Regions from separate parts of the Sphingomonas sp. S6 genome, predicted to be linked through region 3. Evidence: predicted binding sites of a transcription regulator. Region 3 holds the regulator's gene; each other region holds the start of a gene.
The links. Region 3 encodes LexA, which represses DNA repair genes until DNA is damaged. Its sites were predicted from a motif close to GTTCCNCNCTTGTTCT; they were not measured.
Positions count from the first base shown of each region.

Region 1: uvrA (excinuclease ABC subunit UvrA) is a predicted target of LexA. The motif match lies at 3,275-3,290, and genes of this name have one in related genera.
Region 2: ACGVWT_RS05040 (ribonucleoside-diphosphate reductase subunit alpha) is a predicted target of LexA. The motif match lies at 3,177-3,192, and genes of this name have one in related genera.

Region 1 is NZ_JBIEOE010000003.1:415,300-421,965, forward strand. Features, by position in the region: gene ACGVWT_RS07470 (TonB-dependent receptor domain-containing protein) at 1-2,326, opposite strand, end outside; gene ACGVWT_RS07475 (hypothetical protein) at 2,790-3,167, opposite strand; gene uvrA (excinuclease ABC subunit UvrA) at 3,298-6,177, shown strand; gene ACGVWT_RS07485 (DUF262 domain-containing protein) at 6,268-6,666, shown strand, end outside.
Region 2 is NZ_JBIEOE010000002.1:430,763-437,428, forward strand. Features, by position in the region: gene ACGVWT_RS05020 (hypothetical protein) at 1-91, opposite strand, end outside; gene ACGVWT_RS05025 (hypothetical protein) at 88-288, opposite strand; gene ACGVWT_RS05030 (DUF2171 domain-containing protein) at 363-611, shown strand; gene ACGVWT_RS05035 (endonuclease domain-containing protein) at 689-1,090, opposite strand; gene ACGVWT_RS05040 (ribonucleoside-diphosphate reductase subunit alpha) at 1,248-3,161, opposite strand; gene ACGVWT_RS05045 (protein-L-isoaspartate(D-aspartate) O-methyltransferase) at 3,503-4,486, shown strand; gene ACGVWT_RS05050 (class I SAM-dependent methyltransferase) at 4,577-5,365, opposite strand; gene ACGVWT_RS05055 (AAA family ATPase) at 5,430-5,957, opposite strand; gene ACGVWT_RS05060 (hypothetical protein) at 6,036-6,356, opposite strand; gene ACGVWT_RS05065 (2OG-Fe(II) oxygenase) at 6,370-6,666, opposite strand, start outside.
Region 3 is NZ_JBIEOE010000001.1:161,118-167,783, reverse strand. Features, by position in the region: gene trpC (indole-3-glycerol phosphate synthase TrpC) at 1-484, shown strand, start outside; gene moaC (cyclic pyranopterin monophosphate synthase MoaC) at 481-948, shown strand; gene ACGVWT_RS00830 (molybdopterin molybdotransferase MoeA) at 953-2,134, shown strand; gene lexA (transcriptional repressor LexA) at 2,193-2,885, shown strand; gene ACGVWT_RS00820 (ComEC/Rec2 family competence protein) at 3,309-5,390, opposite strand; gene gltX (glutamate--tRNA ligase) at 5,504-6,666, shown strand, end outside.

The DNA of each region.
Region 1 (6,666 bases), on a different contig from region 3:
GAAAGATGACGCCGCCGGTGAAGCTGCGCGAAATTTCCGGCTGGAGGTTGGGGTTGCCGGCAAGGCCGCGACCCAGGCTGTAGTTGAGGTTGTACGGGTTGCCCGCTGCCGAGCACGACGCCGCCGTGCCGGTGCCGCCATGGTTCAGAATGAAGTTACACGGCGGGGTCGTCGACACGAAGCCCGCATACTGGCTGCGCGGACCCGATTCGGCGAAGGTCGGCGCGCGGAAGCCCTCGGCATAGGTGCCGCGGATCGCCAGTTCCTTGATCGGCGTGAACTTGACACCGACCTTCGGCGAGAAGTGGCTGAAGCCTTCCGAATAATGATCGTAGCGGCCCGAGACGTTCAGCTCGACCTGGTCGAGGATCGGCGCGTCGGCTTCGAAATAGGCGGCCGACACGGTGTGCGATCCGAACGCCGAGGCGGTCGTCAGGCCGTACGTATCCAGCGCCGCATTCTGGTTGTTGTTCTCCAGCGTTTCGCGGCGCACCTGCCCGCCGACGGCCAGCTGCAACGGACCGCCCGGCAGGTCGGCGAGGCGTGCCGTCACCGACGCATCCAGCGCCGCCTGCGTCGACAGTGACGGGGTCACCTTGTTCGGCGAGATCGCATTGCGCACCGCCGCGCTGTTCTGCGACGGATTGATGAAATTGTACGACCCCGTGTTGATCGCGGTAGCGAGACCCGCAATGTTGAGCAGGCCGCGCTGCGTCAGCGTCAGCTCGTCGCGGGCATAGACGCCCTCGATCCGCCAATTGTAGCGACCGTCACCGAAATTGCCGTTCAGGCCGGCGGTGGCGCGGTAGATTTCGTTCTTGCGATCGCTGCCCTGCGGGATGTCGCCGAACAGGTAATAGATGCGCGCGGCGTTGGCGGCTGCGATCGCCGGTGTGGCGGCGGCGTTGGTCGCATAGGGGTTGTTCGGGTTCAGCTGGCGGTTCGCCGCCGTCGCGCAGTTCGTGCCGGCCGAGCAGATGAAATACGGCAGGACGATACCGGGGTTCGACGATGCCACCGTAGGCGCGGCGCCGAACGGCTGCGTCGCGCGGATCGCCGAGGGCGTGCCGTTGATGCTGACGTCGCTGCGGCTGTAGCTGCCGGTGATATAGCCTTCGACGTTCTCGCCGATGCGCACGCTGACGCGGCCCTGCAGCGAGTAACGCTCCTGCAGCGGCTGGATCTGGCGATACAGGTCGACGAGGTCGTACTTGCAGCCCGTGCCGCGCGCGCCGCCGCCGGTCACGGTGAACGTATCGCGCGCGCAATTGCCGAGGCCCAGCGCCGTGTAATTGCTATAGTTCTGCGTCCGGCCGTTCGCATCGACATAGGTGCCGTCCGGGATCAGCGCGGTGCCGCCTGACAGCGGGTTGTTGAGGTCGCTCTGCGTCGTGCGCGCGACATAGGCGGTCGGCACGTTGACGGTCAGCGACTGGTCGGCCGCGTTGTTGTCCAGGCCGCCGATCGAGGTCAGGTCCTGGGTGTTGTACGGGAAGCCGCGGCTGTGGTTCGAAACGCGGCCGTCGCGCTGATATTCGCCGTTCAGATAGACGTTGAAGCCCTGGCGGTCATAATCGCCATAGCCCAGCGTTAGCTGCGCGCGCTGGTGGCTCGCATCGCCGCGCTCGGCGACGCCGCCCTCGACCAGGCCGTCGATGCCGGTGAAGTGCTTCTTCAGGATCACGTTGACCACGCCGCCGATCGCGTCCGCGCCATAGGTCGACGATGCGCCATCCTTCAGCACTTCGATCCGGTCGACCAGGCTGAACGGGATCGAGTTGAGGTCGACATAGGCGTTATGGCCGTCGTCGTTCAGCGGGAAGTTCGCCGAACGCAGGCCGTCGATCAGCACCAGCGTCGACGACACGCCGAGGCCGCGGAGCGACACGGCCGAACCGCCGGCCGAGAAGCCCGACTGGAAGCCGGTGCCGATCGAGCCCGCGCTGTCGGCCGAGATCGAGCGGATCGCGTCCGACGCGGTGGTGATACCGGCCTTTGCCAGCGTGTCGCTGGTCAGCACGGTGACGGGCGACGGGGTTTCGGTGTCGGTGCGACGGAACAGCGAACCGGTGACGACGATGTCGCTCGCCTTGTCCTGATCGCTCGCGCCCTGCGTCGTCGTCGGATCGGTCTGCTGATCCTTGATCTCGAGCTGCGCAGGCGTCTGCGTCGCGGTCTGCGCGAACGCCGGAGCGGCCCCCAGCATCAGCGCCAGCGGCGTCGCCGCGGCGAGCAGAGCCGCCTTGCGCGTCACATCGAATCGAGCGGTTTTCGTCACGTATATCCCCTTTGCAACGGCGCCGTTTTCGGTCGCCCCATGCGTCATCGATTTGGAATGTCAGTCTTCTGGACTGCGTGACGCTTGTGTGACTGTCTTGCTTGCGTAAAGCACGCATTGCTGACCTATTTCCGCTTTCAGCAACGTTGCGTTGCAAAACAGCCACAGCGAGTGCCGCTATGTTGCGCGAAGGGGCAGGTGAGGACGCCCAAGTTGCGCGGTGGGCTGACGCGGAGAAATTGCGGCCAGAGGCGGGCGCGAGGCCCACGCAAAAAGGGCGGCGGTCCTCTCGAACCGCCGCCCCTCAGGCCTTTGCAGATCGTCAAGCGATCACAAGCGCACGCGGGCGCCCATCGTGAACGAGCGGCCGATCACATCGTACAGCTGCGGGCTGATGGATATCGCTCGTGGGGCGAGATGGAAATTGTCACGGGCGCAGCTTGGATGGTCCTGGCTCCGCAGCGCCGGTCCTAGGCTGGACGGACAGCGAACGCCGCGCAAACCTCGCCGTTCAGTCTTTACGCCCAAATAGCCGCCCCAGCATCGCTTCCGCGGCCTTGCCCACCGCATCGGCGATCGCCTGCGGATCGGGCTGCGTCTGCGTCCCCTGCGGCGGTACCGGGGGAACGGGCGGCACCGGGGGAACGGGCGGCACCGGCGCCTCGGGCGGGCGCGGCGCCTCCGGCTTCGCGGCGCGCTCGGCCCGCCCCTTGGCCAGCGCCGCGGTCGCCGCCGCCGCAGCCATCGTCAGCCCCGCCGCCAGCATCTCGCGCCCCTGCGGGCTGTTCGCCTTCTCCAGCAGCGCCCCGCCTACCTCGCGCACTTCCTTGGGCAGCTTCACGCCCAGCACTTCCTTGGGAAGCTTCGCCTTCTTGTGCTTCTTGCCCATCGCGCATTCTCCTCGTGTGGCACAGACGTAAGACACCGCTCGGATGCTTTCAATGCGGCTCGAAATTCGCGCGGTGCGTTCCTACCTGCCAGACTAGCATCAGAAACAGAACAGAAGTAGAACCCGCTTCATGCTGACCAAAATTTCCGTCCGCGGCGCGCGCGAGCACAATCTCAAGGACGTCGATGTCGACATCCCCCGCGACACGTTGACGGTCATCACCGGCCTGTCGGGCTCGGGCAAATCCAGCCTCGCCTTCGACACCATCTATGCCGAGGGGCAGCGCCGCTACGTCGAATCGCTGTCGGCCTATGCACGCCAGTTCCTCGAGCTGATGCAGAAGCCCGACGTCGACCATATCGAGGGCCTGTCGCCCGCCATCTCGATCGAGCAGAAGACGACGTCGCGCAACCCGCGCTCGACCGTCGCGACGGTGACCGAAATCTACGATTACATGCGCCTGCTCTGGGCGCGCGTCGGCATCCCCTATTCGCCCGCCACCGGCGAGCCGATCGCCGCGCAGACGGTCAGCCAGATGGTCGACCGCGTCATGGCGCTGCCCGAAGGCACGCGTCTGTACCTGCTCGCCCCCGTCGTCCGCGGGCGCAAGGGCGAATATCGCAAGGAACTCGCCGAATGGCAGAAGGCGGGCTTTACGCGCGTCAGGATCGACGGCACGATCCATGAGATCGACGAAGCCCCCGCGCTCGACAAGAAGTACAAGCACGACATCGAGATCGTCGTCGACCGCCTCGTCGTCCGCGCCGACGCCGCCACGCGCCTGGCGGAATCGTTCGAAACCGCGCTGAAGCTCGCCGACGGCCTCGCCTATATTGACCCGGCGGACCCGGTCGAACCGCACACCCCCAAGTCCGAAGTCCTCGGCGACAACGCGCCCGCCGGCCGCATCGTGTTCAGCGAAAAGTTCGCCTGCCCGATCAGCGGCTTCACCATCGCCGAGATCGAACCGCGCCTGTTCAGCTTCAACGCCCCCCAGGGCGCCTGCCCGGCGTGCGACGGCCTCGGCGAGAAACTGCTGTTCGACGAAGACCTCGTCGTCCCCAACCACGACCTCAGCATCAAGAAGGGCGCCGTCGTCCCCTGGGCGAAGTCCAACCCGCCCAGCCCCTATTACATGCAGGTCCTCGGCTCCCTCGCGCGCGAATACAAGTTCGACCTCGATACGCCGTGGAAGGACCTGCACCCCGAAACGCAGGACGTCATCCTGTTCGGCACCAAGGGCAAGGCGGTCACGCTTACCTTCGTCGACGGCAAGAAGAGCTACGACGTCAAGAAACCGTTCGAGGGCGTGATCGGCAACCTCAACCGCCGCCTGCTCCAGACCGAGAGCGCGTGGATGCGCGAGGAGCTGGGCAAATACCAGTCGTCGCGCCCCTGCGAAGTCTGCCACGGCGCGCGCCTCAAGCCCGAAGCGCTCGCGGTCAAGATCGCGAAGACCGACATCGCCCATGCCACGCACCTGTCCGTGGTCGACGCGCTCGCCTTCTTCACCGACCTGCCCAACCACCTGGGCGACCAGCAGCGCGCGATCGCCGAACGCATCCTGAAGGAGATCGTCGAGCGCCTGGGCTTCCTCAACAACGTCGGCCTCGATTACCTCAACCTCGATCGCACCAGCGGCACGCTGTCGGGCGGCGAGAGCCAGCGCATCCGCCTGGCGTCGCAGATCGGCAGCGGCCTGTCGGGCGTCTTGTACGTCCTCGACGAACCCTCGATCGGCCTCCACCAGCGCGACAACGACATGCTGCTCGCGACGCTCAGGCGCCTGCGCGATCTCGGCAACACCGTGCTCGTCGTCGAGCATGACGAGGATGCGATCCGCACCGCCGATTACGTCATCGACATGGGGCCGGGCGCCGGCGTCCACGGCGGCCAGATCGTCGCGCAGGGCACGCTCAAGCAATTGCTCAAGAGCAAGACCAGCATCACCGCCGATTACCTCAACGGCACGCGCGAAGTCCCCGTCCCCGAAACGCGCCGCAAGGGCAACGGCAAGAAGCTGACCGTCCATAACGCCCGCGCCAACAACCTTACCGGCGTAACGGCGTCGATCCCGCTCGGCACCTTCACCTGCATCACCGGCGTGTCGGGTTCGGGCAAGTCCAGCTTCACGATCGACACGCTTTACGCCGCCGCCGCGCGGGCGCTCAACGGCGCGCGCATCCTGGCGGGCAAGCACGACAAGGTCACCGGGCTGCAACACCTCGACAAGGTGATCGACATCGACCAGTCGCCGATCGGCCGCACGCCGCGGTCGAACCCGGCGACCTACACCGGCAGCTTCACGCAGATCCGCGACTGGTTCGCCGGCCTGCCGGAGGCGCAGGCGCGCGGCTACAAGCCCGGCCGCTTCAGCTTCAACGTCAAGGGCGGCCGCTGCGAGGCGTGCCAGGGCGACGGCGTGCTCAAGATCGAGATGCACTTCCTCCCCGACGTCTACGTCACCTGCGACGTCTGCCACGGTGCCCGCTACAACCGCGAGACGCTGGAGGTGAAGTTCAAGGGCAAGAGCATCGCCGACGTGCTCGACATGACCGTCGAGGATGCCGCCGAATTCTTCAAGGCCGTGCCGCCGATCCGCGACAAGATGGAGATGCTGGTCGAGGTGGGCCTGGGCTACGTCAAGGTCGGCCAGCAGGCGACCACCCTGTCGGGCGGCGAAGCACAGCGCGTCAAGCTCGCCAAGGAACTCTCCCGCCGCGCCACCGGTAACACGCTTTACATCCTCGACGAGCCGACGACGGGCCTGCACTTCGAAGACGTGCGCAAGCTGCTCGAAGTCCTCCACGCGCTGGTCGAGCAGGGCAACACCGTCGTCGTCATCGAACACAATCTCGACGTCATCAAGACGGCGGACTGGATCGTGGACTTAGGGCCGGAAGGCGGCGTGAAGGGTGGCGAGATCGTCGCCACCGGCACGCCGGAAGAGGTGGTGAAGGAACCGCGGAGCTTTACGGGGAAGTATTTGGCGCCGTTGTTGAAGGCGTAAAAAACCAACGCCATTGACCATACGACGCCCTATAGTAGACAGATATCCTCCTTATCTGTACGCCTAGCCTACTTAGTTGTCAGGATGAAAATGGTAACCCAGGCAGACCAGCTCGATTTGCAGAAACGTACGGTTTCTTATGACATGTACGACATGTCAGTGAGACAGCTGATTGATATGGTCGAAAGTGGTGTTGTAGACATAGCTCCTGACTATCAGCGGCATTTCGTATGGGATGATCAGAGAGAGTCTGAGTTAATAGAAAGTATTTTCTTAGGCATACCTGTTCCAAGCCTGTACATGGCTACCAATTCGGACGCGACTTGGGAGGTCGTAGATGGCGTACAAAGATTAAGTACACTTATACATTTTTGCGGAAGCGATGATGCTAGACGACGTATCGAACGACCCAAGAAGCTTGAACTAAACGGACTTAGAAAACTTGATAGTTTCAACGGTGCAAACTTCGACAACCTTCCACGTTCAATC
Region 2 (6,666 bases), on a different contig from region 3:
CAATCCAGCTGACGATGCCCCCGACTATCATCAGGCAGCCAGTCGTGCCGAGTATTTGGCGATTGCCGTTGTGCACTGCAAGAAAGCTCACGGCTGCGCGCTCCACTGCCACATCGCATAGGCGGAGAAGCCGAGGACGATGCCGCCGGCGACCATCATGATGCCGGCCATGCGATAGACGTAAACGCGCGCCGGCCCCTGCGGGCTGCGGAGCTGGAGCAGCAGCCACAGGCCGGCGAGGCCGAGCACCGCGGCGACGGCGAACATGATGAAGCTTTCGCGCGGCATCAGTGCTGCGCCTCTGATGCATCCATTTGGAACACGGGTCGTTTCACCGCCGAACCCAAGCCAGGAGACGCATCATGCACGATCACAGCAACATCAAGGAACACATGAAGGTCGTCGGCGCGGACGGCGTCCACGTCGGCACCGTCGACCATGTCGAGGGCGAGCGCATCAAGCTCACCAAGAACGACAGCCCCAGCACCGAAGACGGGCAGGGCGCCAAGCACCATTACCTGCCGGCCGGCCTGGTCGCCGAGATCGAAGGCGACACGGTGCGCCTGTCGGCCACCGCGCAGAACGCCCAGGACATGTTCGAAGAGGCGTGAGCCATGATGCCCTCTCCCCTTGTGGGAGAGGGAGGGGCCCGCAGCCGTAGGCTGTGGGAGGGTGAGGGGGCTGTCCATTACGGGCAGCCCTTTTGCTTAGCCGCGACTACACGGGCGATTGTCGACACGACGCCGTCGATGGCTTCCATCACATCGGCATTGGCGAAGCGGATCACGTCATAGCCTTCGTTCTGGAGGAAAATGGTTCGGGCGGCGTCGCGTTCGACTTTGGCGGCGTGGTCGTCGCCGTCGACTTCGATGATCAGTCGGTGACCATGCGAGCAGAAATCAGCGTGATAGGGACCGAGGGGAACCTGTCGGCGGAATTTCGCCTCGGGCAGCGCCTCGCGTAAAGCATGCCAGAGACGGCGTTCGGGTTCGCCCATCGCCGTGCGCAAGCTGCGCGATCGGTTGACCGCGTGTGCGGGCAGCTGCTGGCGCTTGGTCAGGCCTTCCGCATTCCCCCTCACCCTTCCCACGGCCTGCGGCCGCGGGCCCCTTCCCTCTCCCACAAGGGGAGAGGGAGGTTCACCTGTTCCCTCTCCCCTTGTGGGAGGGAGCGCCGCAGGCGCAGAAGGGTGAGGGGGGTGTGGCATGCCGTGACCTTCCCGTCAGGCGATCAGCGGACTCCCGCCCTCACTGACACGCCAGGCACTCGTCATAGTCCGTCGTCTCGCCGATCTCGAACTTCGGCGCGGCGATGGTGTTGTCCGCTTCCACGCCGCCCGATCCGGCGAAGCCCGCGCGCTGCACGCTCTTCGAGCGCAGGTAATAGAGCGACTTGATGCCGAGCTCCCAGGCGCGGAAGTGGAGCATCAGGAGGTCCCACTTCTCGACGTCGGCCGGGATGAACAGGTTCAGTGACTGCGCCTGGTCGATATAGGGCGTGCGGTCGCCGGCAAGTTCGAGCAGCCAGCGCTGGTCGATTTCGAAGCTGGTCTTGTAGCAGTCCTTCTCTTCCACCGACAGGAAGTCGAGGTGCTGGACCGAGCCGCCGTGTTCGAGGATCGAGTTCCACACCGCGTCGCTGTTCTTGGATTTCTCCTTCAGCAGCTTTTCCAGATACGGGTTCTTGACCGAGAAGCTGCCCGACAGCGTCTTGTGCGTGTAGATGTTCGCCGGGATCGGCTCGATGCACGCGCTGGTGCCGCCGCAGATGATGCTGATCGACGCGGTCGGCGCGATCGCCATCTTGCAGCTGAACCGCTCCATCACGCCGACGTCGGCGGCATCGGGGCAGGGCCCACGCTCGGCGGCGAGCGTCATCGACGCCTGGTTCACCTGAGCGCTGATGTGCTTGAAGATGCGCAGGTTCCAGCTCTTCGCCATCGCGCCTTCGAACGGCAGTCCGCGCGCCTGAAGGAAGGAGTGGAAGCCCATGACGCCAAGGCCGACCGAACGTTCGCGCGCGGCGCTATAGGCAGCGCGTTCCATGCCCGGTTCGTGGCGGTCGATGTAATCCTGCAGCACGTTGTCGAGGAAGCGCATGACGTCTTCGATGAAGACCTTGTCGTCCTTCCACTCGTCCCACGTTTCGAGGTTGAGCGACGACAGGCAGCACACCGCGGTGCGATCGTTGCCGAGATGGTCGCGGCCGGTCGGCAGCGTGATTTCCGAGCACAGGTTCGACGTCGAGACCTTGAGGCCCAGGTCGCGGTGGTGCTTGGGCATCGCCTTGTTCACGTGATCGGCGAAGACGATGTAGGGCTCACCGGTCTGCAGGCGGGTTTCGACGAGCTTCTGGAACAGCGAGCGCGCGTCGAGCGTCGCGCGGACGGTGCCGTCCTTGGGGCTGAGCAGGTTCCATTCGCGGCCGTCGCGCACCGCTTCCATGAAGGCGTCGGTTAGCAGCACGCCATGGTGCAGGTTCAGCGCCTTGCGGTTGAAGTCGCCGCTCGGTTTGCGGATTTCGAGGAATTCTTCGATCTCCGGATGGCTGACGTCGAGATAGCAGGCGGCCGAACCGCGGCGCAGCGACCCTTGCGAAATCGCGAGCGTCAGGCTGTCCATCACGCGGACGAAGGGGATGATGCCGCTCGTCTTGCCGTTGAGGCCGACGGGTTCGCCGATGCCGCGCACGCTGCCCCAATAGGTGCCGATGCCGCCGCCGCGCGATGCGAGCCAGACGTTCTCGTTCCAGGTGTCGACGATGCCGTTCAGGCTGTCGGGCACCGAATTGAGGTAGCAGCTGATCGGCAGGCCGCGCCCCGTGCCGCCGTTCGACAGCACCGGCGTCGCGGGCATGAACCACAAGCGGCTGATATAGTCATACAGGCGCTGCGCGTGCGCGGCATCGTCGGCATAGGCCGAGGCGACGCGGACGAAGAGGTCCTGATAGCTTTCGCCCGGCAGCAGGTAGCGATCGTTCAGCGTTTCCTTGCCGAAATCGGTCAGCAGCGCGTCGCGGCTGTGATCGACCTCGACGGGATAGGGGCGGGCGTGGATCGCCTTGCTGCCGCCATTCGCCTCTGCGGCGGCGGGTGCCTCGGCGGCGACGGTGGCGTCGATCGTATCGGTCATGGCCTCACCCTGCGTGTCCCTGAAATCCATCGATTACCGTCCCTTGTTCCATACATGTTCGACTCGGGGCGACATGCGCAGCATATCACCCGGGCGCCCCGATGGTGAGAACAAAAAGGGGTCGCGGTTCACGGCCGCGTTGTGCCCCATGGCGGATCCCGCGAGGGATGCCGTCATCGATCTCTACCAGCGATTGGGTTCACCCCCGAACGCAACCCCCACAAATTGTGGCAAAGCGTCGCCGCGGGCAAGAGGCTTAATGAAGCGGCAGCCGTGCGGTTCCGGTGCGAACGGGGCGCGGCGGGCCGGCCGAGGGGCCGCGACGCGTGGACTTCCGCGGCTTCCGTAAAGTGCAAGCGGCGAGTGGCGGCATGAAAATTTTTTTAGTGGCCGACGAGGCCATTCCGGACGCGATTCAACCCGTGTCGTCCCGCCCGCCGAACATGAACGAAAGTTTCGTTGCGGCGGCTCAGGATACCGTCGATGCCGCGGCGATGCGTCGTCGTTCGTCCCTCCTCCTTGTCCTGTCTGTCGTGACGCTCGCCAGCTGTGCGCAGCGGCCGGTGGCGGGGGTCGATATGCTGAGCCTGCTGGCCAAGGCGCATGCGCACCAGACCCCGGCGCAGCAGCGTGCGGCGATGGTCGCCGACATTCGTGCCGACATTCGCAGCAACCATCCGGCGGCGGACACGCCGGCCTTGGCGCGCGCGCTGGCGGCGATCGGGACGATCCCGCGCGAGGACTTCGTCGAGGCCCAGGGGCGGGCCGCGGCCTATGTCGACCTGCCGCAGGCGATCGGCCACGGCCAGACGATTTCCGATGGCTATGTCGTCGCGGTGATGACCGCGGCGCTGGATCTGCCCGCGGACCGCAGCGCCCATGTGCTCGATATCGGCACGGGATCGGGCTATCAGGCGGCGGTGCTCGCAGCCGTCGCGGCGCGCGTCGCCTCGGTCGAGATCGTCGCGCCGCTTGCCCGCACGGCGGCCGCGCGCCTGCGCCGCATGGGCTATGCGACCGTCACCGTCCGGGCCGGCGATGGCTTCCTGGGCTGGCCGGAGCAGGCGCCCTTCGACGGGATCGTCGTCGCCGCCAGCGCCACCGCGGTGCCGCAACCGCTGATCGACCAGCTGAAGGTCGGCGGCCGCATCGTGATGCCGATCGGCGCGTCCGACAGGAGCACGCAATTGCTGCGCATGACCAAGCGCGCCGACGGTACGCTCGACCGTTGCCGGCTGGGCCCGGCGCTGTTCGTGCCCTTCACCGGCGGCCGCGTCCCCCCGTTCGCGCCCCGCGCGCTGACCGACCGGACGATCCCGCTGTGTTTCCGCGCGCCGATCGTGGGGGTGGTTTGAGGGGCGCGAGCGGGCGAGGCGTCTTCGACCTAAGGGCTGGGGCGGCATTCCCGCCGACGATGCAAATTTGGGCAACCCAACACGGCAGCGTCATCTGCGCCCGATGAGCAATTCGGATGCCTTTGTGATGGTGAAGACCCCATTCTCGCGTTCGAAGGCGTCCTGAACGGCAGCCGCCAGCTGCTCTATGATGCCCGGCTTATCGGCAATCGGCAGGCTAGTCAGATAGCCTAACAAATCGACGGGATCGGTGACGCGCAGCTCGTCGTCGTACCGGATGACATCGACGCTGGCGAACGCGTCGTGCATGAGCGCGAGGCCTTGCTCCGACGAAAGCGGTTCTGGTCGTGGATCAGCCTGGCCTCCGAATGGCGCCCGCGCCAACGCCGACAGCTCTGCCATCGTACCTGCTGGATTGAGCACCACGGCCACGGCACCGCCTTCGCGCGTTACCCTTGCCATCTCCTTCAGCCCGGCCGTCGGGTCGGCGAGGTGATAGAGCATGTGGATCGCGATCGTCGTGTCCACGCTGGCATCGGCCAGCGGCAGGGCAACGGCGTCAGCCACGGACACCTCGACATCGTGCCACCGCTGCACGGCGGCAATGGCGGCGCGGGCAGCGTCCACCATGCCTTGCGAGATATCAGACAGACGCAGCTTCAGGTCGGATGGCACCCCTTGCGGCGCGTTCGTCCAGAACGATCCCGCACCACACCCGACGTCGGCGATGACACCGCCCGCGGGCAGCGGAATGTTGGCGGACAGCCACTCGAACCAGTCGCCCCGCCCATAGCGGGTATGCAAGATCGACCGCGCTTTCAGCCGATCGGGGAAGCGATATTGAACATCGCGAAGATAGCTTTGCTCACTGCTTGCCATGACGCCCTCGGTGATGAACTGCGCACCGGTTTATGGCGCTCTTGGCTGTATGAGAATACGGACCTTACCGCCTCAAGCCGTTCGCGCGGTAGAAGGTGGTCAGCGCCGTGGTCGACGCGATCTGTATCTTGGGCAGGGTGATGCCGTCGAACATGTCGCGGTAGCGGGTCCGGTTGGCCCTGGTGGCGATGGCGATGTGCCGGATCATGTCCCATTTCACGCTATCGCGACCGCCTTCCAGCCCGCCGCGACGGTCGCGCTCGAACCAGCAGCGTCGGATGTACCGATACAGGCTGGTCGTCGTCGGGACGTCGAGCAGGATGACGCCGGTGGCTCGGTGCATGCGTTGCGGCAGCAGTCGAGAGTAATTGCCGTCCATCACCCAGCGGTCGCCAGCGATCGCGGCATCATGCAGCGCCGCGAATTCGGCTGGCGGTCGTGGCACCCAGTCGGTGTGCGGGAGATGGTGGAGTTGGTCGAGGTGGACCACCTCCAAACCCTTGGCGTTCCCGATGGCCTCCGCGAGCGTGGACTTGCCGCTGTTCGATGGTCCCATGATGCAGATGCGTGTGCCCAGCTCGTTCAGCGTCATGGCGCGCGATACCTCCTCGCGGGACGCAATATGTCCGCGGGAGCGGCTTCACAACGGATGGTGGCGTGGGATCGAGACTTAGCGCCCCATGCCGTTAATGCTGCCAGGCATGGCATCATGTGCCCGCACGGCGGCGCCGATGCGCTGGTCGATACAGGTGAGCAGGGCGGTGCTGGTCCGCGGCCTCTGCGCGACGCAGGTGCGGGCGGCGGGGCAGGCCAGTGCGTCGATGAGGGCGTCGCCGCTGGAGACGGTGATGCGGCAAACCTTCAGCACGCCACCGTCGAGGTCGAGCGACAGGCGGAGGCGCGAGAGGTGGCGGCCGGTGACTTCTATGTCCGGCTGCGATGGCGCGGCGGGCGGGGTGGCGAGCTGGGCGAGGAGGAGGGCGAGCAGCACCGGTGCGCCCGTGTCAGCGGCGGCCCTTCAGCGCGCGCATTGCGCGGACCGAGCTGTCGACGGCGGGTGTCGCGACCGGCGCCGGGGCGGGCAGCGGGCTGTTCCAGGGGCGCTCGCGGAACCACTTGGTGATGATGTACTTGGTGCCGGCGATGACCGGCTTGCCCTGATGGACGGTATAGGGGTTGGGCTTGCCTTCGGCGTCGATGTTGTTCCAGCACAGCATGGTGCCCATTTCAGGCACGAAGTCGTGGTCGAGATGGTGGAAATAGGTTTCGCCGCCCGCCTCGGGCTCGTTGAGGTAGATCAT
Region 3 (6,666 bases):
CAGCGACGACTATCTGATTGCCGCCCGTGCCGCCTGCGACCTGCCCGTGATTCGCAAGGATTTCATGGTCGATCCCTGGCAGGCGACCGAAAGCCGCTCGATCGGCGCCGACGCCATCCTCATCATCGTCTCTGCGCTGGACGACAATCAGATGGCGGAAATCGAGGCCTCGGCGCTCGATTGCGGCATGGACGTGCTGGTCGAGGTGCATGACGAATCCGAACTGGAACGTGCGCTTCGCCTCAAGTCGCGGTTGATCGGCGTCAACAACCGCAATCTACACGATTTTTCGGTCAACTTCGCCCGCACGTACGAGCTGGTCGGCAAGGCGCCCAAGGGCTGCACCTTCGTCGCCGAAAGCGGCCTCGAAACCCGCGCCGACCTCGACGCGATGGCGCAGCACGGCGTGCGCTGCTTCCTGATCGGCGAGGCGCTGATGCGCGCCGACGACGTCGAGGCCGCGACGCGGGCACTGGTCGGGTGAGTCGCCTCACCCATCTCGACGCAGACGGCGCCGCGCATATGGTCGACGTCGGCGACAAAGCGGTGACGCAGCGTCGCGCGGTCGCGACCGGCCGCATCGCCATCGCCTCCGACGCCCTCGCCGCGATCCGCGACGGCGCCGCGAAGAAGGGCGACGTGCTCGCCGTTGCCCGCGTCGCCGGGATCATGGCGGCAAAGAAGACTGCGGACCTCATCCCGCTCTGCCACCCCTTGCCGCTGACCCGTGTCACGCTCGACCTGACGCTCGACGATGCCGGCATCACCGCCACCGCGCTGACTGCCACCGACGGCAAGACCGGCGTCGAGATGGAGGCGCTGACCGCCGTCTCGGTCGCGCTGCTCACCATCTACGACATGGCGAAGGCGATGGACCGCGCGATGACGATCTCCGACATCCGACTGCTCGAAAAGGCCGGCGGCGCCTCCGGCGACTGGCGCGCCTGACGCCATGGCGCTGCTGCCGATCGACGAAGCCCAGGCGCGCCTGTTCGCGCGCGCAGCGCCGGTCGAGACCGAAACCGTGCCGCTCGCCGCCGCCGCCGGCCGCTGGGCGGCGGACGACATCGCCGCCCGCCGCACCCAGCCCGCCAGTGATTTGTCGGCGATGGACGGCTATGCGATCCGCTTCGCCGACCTGCCCGGCCCGTGGACGCTGGTCGGCGAAAGCGCCGCCGGCCGGCCCTTTGCCGGCACCGTCGGCGCTGGCGAGACCGCGCGTATCTTCACCGGTGCCGCACTCCCCGACGGCGCCGACACGGTCATGATCCAGGAGGAGGTCGCGGCCTCCGGCACCACGATCCACCTGACCGGCGAAGGTCCAGCGACACTCGGCCGCAACACCCGCCGCCGCGGCCTCGACTTTCACGCCGGCGATCGCCTGATCGCGCGCGGCGAGCGGCTGACGCCCGCGCGCATCGCCGTCGCCGCGACGGGCGGCATCGGCACGATCGCGGTCCACCGCCGGGTGCGCATCGCCATCTGCGCCACGGGCGACGAATTGGTCGATCCGGGCACCGGCGGCGACCCGAGCGCGCTGCCCGAATCGAACCGGGCGATGCTGGCGGCCCTGCTCGCCGATCTGCCGGTCGAGCTGATCGACCTCGGCATCCTGCCCGATGACCTCGATCGCCTGCGCGAAGCCTTCGCCCGCGTCGACGCAGACCTGCTCGTCACCACCGGCGGCGCGTCGGTGGGCGACCACGACCTCGTGCGGCCGGCGCTGGAGGCGGCGAGCGGCGTCATCGATTTCTGGCGGATCGCGCTGCGGCCGGGCAAGCCGATGATGGCGGGACGGCGCGGCGCGATGCAGGTGCTCGGCTTGCCGGGCAATCCGGTATCCGCCTTCGTCACCGCCATACTCTTCGTCAAACCGTTGATCGCGCACCTTTCTGGTGCCGCGGACCCGCTGCCGCGCAGCACGATGGCGATCCTGGGCGAAGACCTGCCCGCCAATGGCGCGCGCACCGATTATCTGCGCGCGGAACTGCGCGACGGCCGCGCCTATGCCTCGACCATTCAGGACAGTTCGATGCTGCTGACGCTGGCGCGCTCACACTGCCTGATCGTGCGACCGATCGATGCCCCCGCGGCGCGCGCGGGCGACTCGGCGGAAATCCTCGTCATCGCTTGACGCCCCACGAATTGTTCCCTAGAAGTTCCGCGTCTGTTCTGACGGGGAAGGACCGCTTATGCTCACGCGCAAGCAGCACGAGCTTGTATGCTTCATCAACGACCGGCTCGAGGAGACGGGCATCTCGCCGTCGTTCGAGGAGATGAAGGACGCGCTCGACCTCAAGTCCAAGTCCGGCGTCCACCGCCTGATCAGCGCGCTGGAGGAGCGCAACTTCATCCGCCGCCTGCCCAACCGTGCTCGTGCGCTCGAAGTGCTGCGCATGCCGGAACGCTCCGAACGCAAGGCGCCCGAAACGCCCGCGCTCGCGGCGCCGCCGAGCGCTCCGGCCACGGGCAATGTGCGTCCCGCCCCCTCGCCAGCAAATGACGTCGTCGAAATCCCGCTGCACGGCCGGATCGCCGCCGGCGTGCCGATCGAGGCGTTCGAAGGCAGCTCGATGCTCGCCGTCCCCGCGGCGTTGCTCGGCACCGGCGAACATTATGCGCTCGAGGTCTCCGGCGATTCGATGGTCGAGGCCGGCATTCTCGACGGCGATTACGCGCTGATCCGCCGCACCGACATCGCCCGCGATGGCGAGATCGTCGTTGCGTTGATCGAGGACAGCGAGGCGACGCTCAAATATTTTCGTCGCGAAGGCGCGATGATCCGGCTCGATCCCGCCAACCGGGCCTATGAACCCCAGCGCTACGTCCCCTCGCACGTCCGCGTGCAGGGCAAGCTGTCGGGCATCCTTCGCCGCTACGACTGATGCAAGGCCGCCGCGGCGACGGGGCGTACGACCCTGTCGTTCGTGTGACTTTTGTGACTTTCAAACGGCCCCTTCGACGTCCCGTTGAGGGGGGCGTATCAGGATTTTAGATTCTTTGCCCGCAGGTTAGGACGGTAACGCCAGCCGTCTCTGGAGTTTGATCCATCGCCGTTGAACCAGGCGTCATCCCAGCGAAGGCTGGGATCTTCCGATGATAGCGGGCGACAGGAGCCGCAAGAGGCCCCATCTTTCGCTGGGGCGACGGCTCTGTGGAAATGGGTCAGGCTCTAAGGCGGTATGACATCAGGTTGATCAAGTGGCATCATCGCGAGCGGAGCGAAGCAAGGGGCGGCTCAGCGTTGGGCCCTCCTACTACAGAGCGGCATGCCCGTCGCGAGGGATCAGCGCGCCGGCATGGCGTGATCAGAACGGGATCGCCGGCGTGGTGCCCTCCGTCCTCGGCGGCGCCACCTTTGCCCCGACCAGCCACGGATGCCGATCCCCGGGGTGCATCACCGTGCGCACCCGCCCGCTCGCCAGGGTCAGCATGACGCCACCGGTCCGTCGCAACACTGGCGCATCAAGCCGCAGCCAGCGCGGCCGGCACGCACGCGGCAGGCGCCGGTCGCTCACCACCACATCCGCCGCCTGACAGGCTACAACCAGGTCCTTCCACGCAAGTTGGTAACCGCTGCGGGTCGCCAGCACCCGAAACCGGCGCCCCTGCCCGTCGATCGTCGCCACGCACGCATCGCGGCTGCACCGGGCCTCCGGCAGATCGTCGAGCAGCCATGGCTCGCCATCGGTCCCGCCATTTTCGGCGAGCATCGCCCGCGTATAGTCCCCGGCACGATCGCGCAGCAGCGCCAGCCGACCGCCCACCCGGATCGCCATATGTCGCCCGTCCCCCGTCACCAGTAGGTCGGGTGGCGGGGTCGACGCCGCCCAGACGGCGCCGACGACGATCGGCAGCACGCCGACCCAGCGCACCCGCGTATTCCACAGCGCCAGCCAGAGCCCACCGGCGATCATCGCCAGAAACGCCCCCATTGGCATCGACGGCACCGCCAGCGACGCGCCCGGCGCATCCGCCACGACATGCGCCAGCCACAGCAGCGCCCGCAACGGCCCGTCGGTCAGCCACCACAAAGGCCCGCCCAGCCCGATCGTGTCGAGCAGCAACGCGCCCGCCTCCAGCGGCATGACGACGAACGTCGTCAGCGGAATGGCGATGATATTGGCGGCAGCCCCGTACAGGCCCGCCTTATGGAAGTGATAGACCGCGATCGGCATCAGCGCCGCCTCGACCACCACGCCCGTCAGCAGCAGCGACCCGAGCCCGCGCAGCAAACGCCGCGTGCGCGACTCCTCGCGCGGCTCGAACCATCCGCGCACCCGCGGATGCTCATGGAGCGCAACGATCGCCACGATCGCGGCGAACGACAGCTGGAAGCTCGGCCCCACCAGCGCTTCCGGCCGCACGGCCAGCACGACCATCGCACCTGCCGCAACCAGCCGCAGCGTCATCGCCTCCCGCCCCATCGCCAGCGCCGCCAGCACCAGTAGCGCGGCGACGCACGACCGGATCGTGGGAACCTGAGATCCGGTGAGCAACGTATAGCTGATGGCAGCCAGCGCCCCCATCCCCGCGGCGACCAACGGCAACCGAACGCGAATGGCGAGCCACGACCACAGCGCCAGCAGCCGCAACGTCAAGACCATCGTCGCCGCCACCGCCGCGGTGATGTGCAGCCCGCTGACCGACAGCAGATGCGCGAGTCCCGCACGCCGCATCGCCTCCGCATCGCGCTCGCTGATCGCCCCCTCGTCCCCGGTCGCCAGCGCCGCCGCGATGCCGCCCCGGCTCCCTTCCAGCCGATCCGTGATATGGGCAGTCAGGCGCCGCCGCAGGCTGCCCTCCGACGCGCCGGGCGACAGCAACTCCACCGGCGCGAACCCCCGTCCGGTCGCGCCAATTCCGGCGAACCACGCCGCCCGCGCGAAATCATAGGCTCCCGGCACCGACGCCGCAGCCGGCGGCATCAGCCGCGCCCGCAGCCGGATCCGCGCCGCCTCACCCAACCCCTTCGGCACATCGTCGGTCGACAGGTTGACCCGCACCCGCGGCGGCAATCCCAGCCCCGGATCGCTCTCGATCGTCAGCCGCACCAGATCGCGCGCGACGAGCGCCTCCATCCCGGTCACCCGCCCGGTCACGACGGCGACGACCGGCCGCGCCAGTACCGGTGCCGCGACCTGCTCCGCGCGCCACCACGCGGCCGCCACGCCCGCCGCGACCATAATACCGCCGACAGCGACGCTATGCGCCGCCCGCCCGCCCCGCCCGATCGCCGCCGCAGCGCAGGCCATGGCCAGCGCCGCCAGCATTGCGGCGATCCACTGGTTCGGGTCGGGCATCAGGAACCAGCCGCCGGCGCCGGTCCCGAACGCAACCGTCACCCACAGCGCAATACGATCGCGTTCCGCGTCCAGCCACGCTTCCATACGATCGCGCAACCGATGCCACCCCCGGGGCATTTGAAGGCGCACGGAGCGCGTGCTAGAGGCCGCGGCGGCTGAACTGGCCATCAGGTTTCAAACTTTGGGAGCAAGCGCGGTTGGGCGCAACAGTTGAAAATCGTTCGGGCGACGGCGCGGGAATAGTCACGCGATTCGCCCCCTCGCCCACCGGCTATCTGCACCTCGGCGGCGCGCGTACCGCGCTGTTCAATTGGTTGTACGCGCGTCACCACGGCGGCACGTTCCTGCTGCGGATCGAGGATACCGATCGCGCCCGCTCGACGCAGCCGGCGATCGACGCGATCCTCGCCGGTTTGCAATGGCTGGGCATCGACTGGGACGGCGACGCCGTCTTCCAGTTCGCGCGCGCCGACCGCCATGCCGAGGTTGCGCATCAGATGGTGGCGAACGGCCATGCCTATCGCTGCTATATGACGCAGGACGAGATCGCCGCGCAGCGCGAGGCGGCCCAGGCGGCGAAGCAGCCGCTGCGTATCCGCTCGCCCTGGCGCGATGCCGATCCGGCCACCGCGCCGGACGGCCAGCCCTTCGTCGTGCGCCTGAAGGCGCCGCGTGAGGGCGCGACGACGATCGACGACCAGGTACAGGGGTCGGTGACGGTCCAGAACAGCGAGCTCGACGACCTCATCCTTCTGCGCTCGGACGGCACGCCGACCTATATGCTCGCGGTGGTGGTCGACGATCACGACATGGGCGTGACGCACGTGATCCGCGGCGACGATCACCTCAACAACGCCTTCCGTCAGCTGCCGATCTACAAGGCGAATGGCTGGCCGGAGCCGGTCTACGCGCATATCCCGCTGATCCACGGCACCGACGGCGCCAAGCTGTCGAAGCGCCACGGCGCGGTGGGGATCGAGGCGTATCGCGACGAACTCGGCATCCTGCCCGAAGCCTTCGACAATTACCTGCTCCGTCTCGGCTGGGGCCATGGCGACGACGAGATCATCAGTCGCGAACAGGCGACCGAATGGTTCGACCTCGACGCGGTCGGCAAGAGCCCGTCGCGCTTCGACTTGAAGAAGCTCGAAAACCTCAACGGCCATTACATCCGTGCCGCGGACGACGCGCGACTGGCTGGATTGGTCGCGGGGATCGGCGGCTATACCGACGTCGATCTGCTCACCCGCGCGATGCCGGTGCTGAAGGCGCGCGCCGCCAACCTCAACGAACTGAGCGAGGGCGCCGCTTTCCTGTTTGCGGTCCGGCCGCTCGCCATGGATCAGGCAGCTTCGGACCT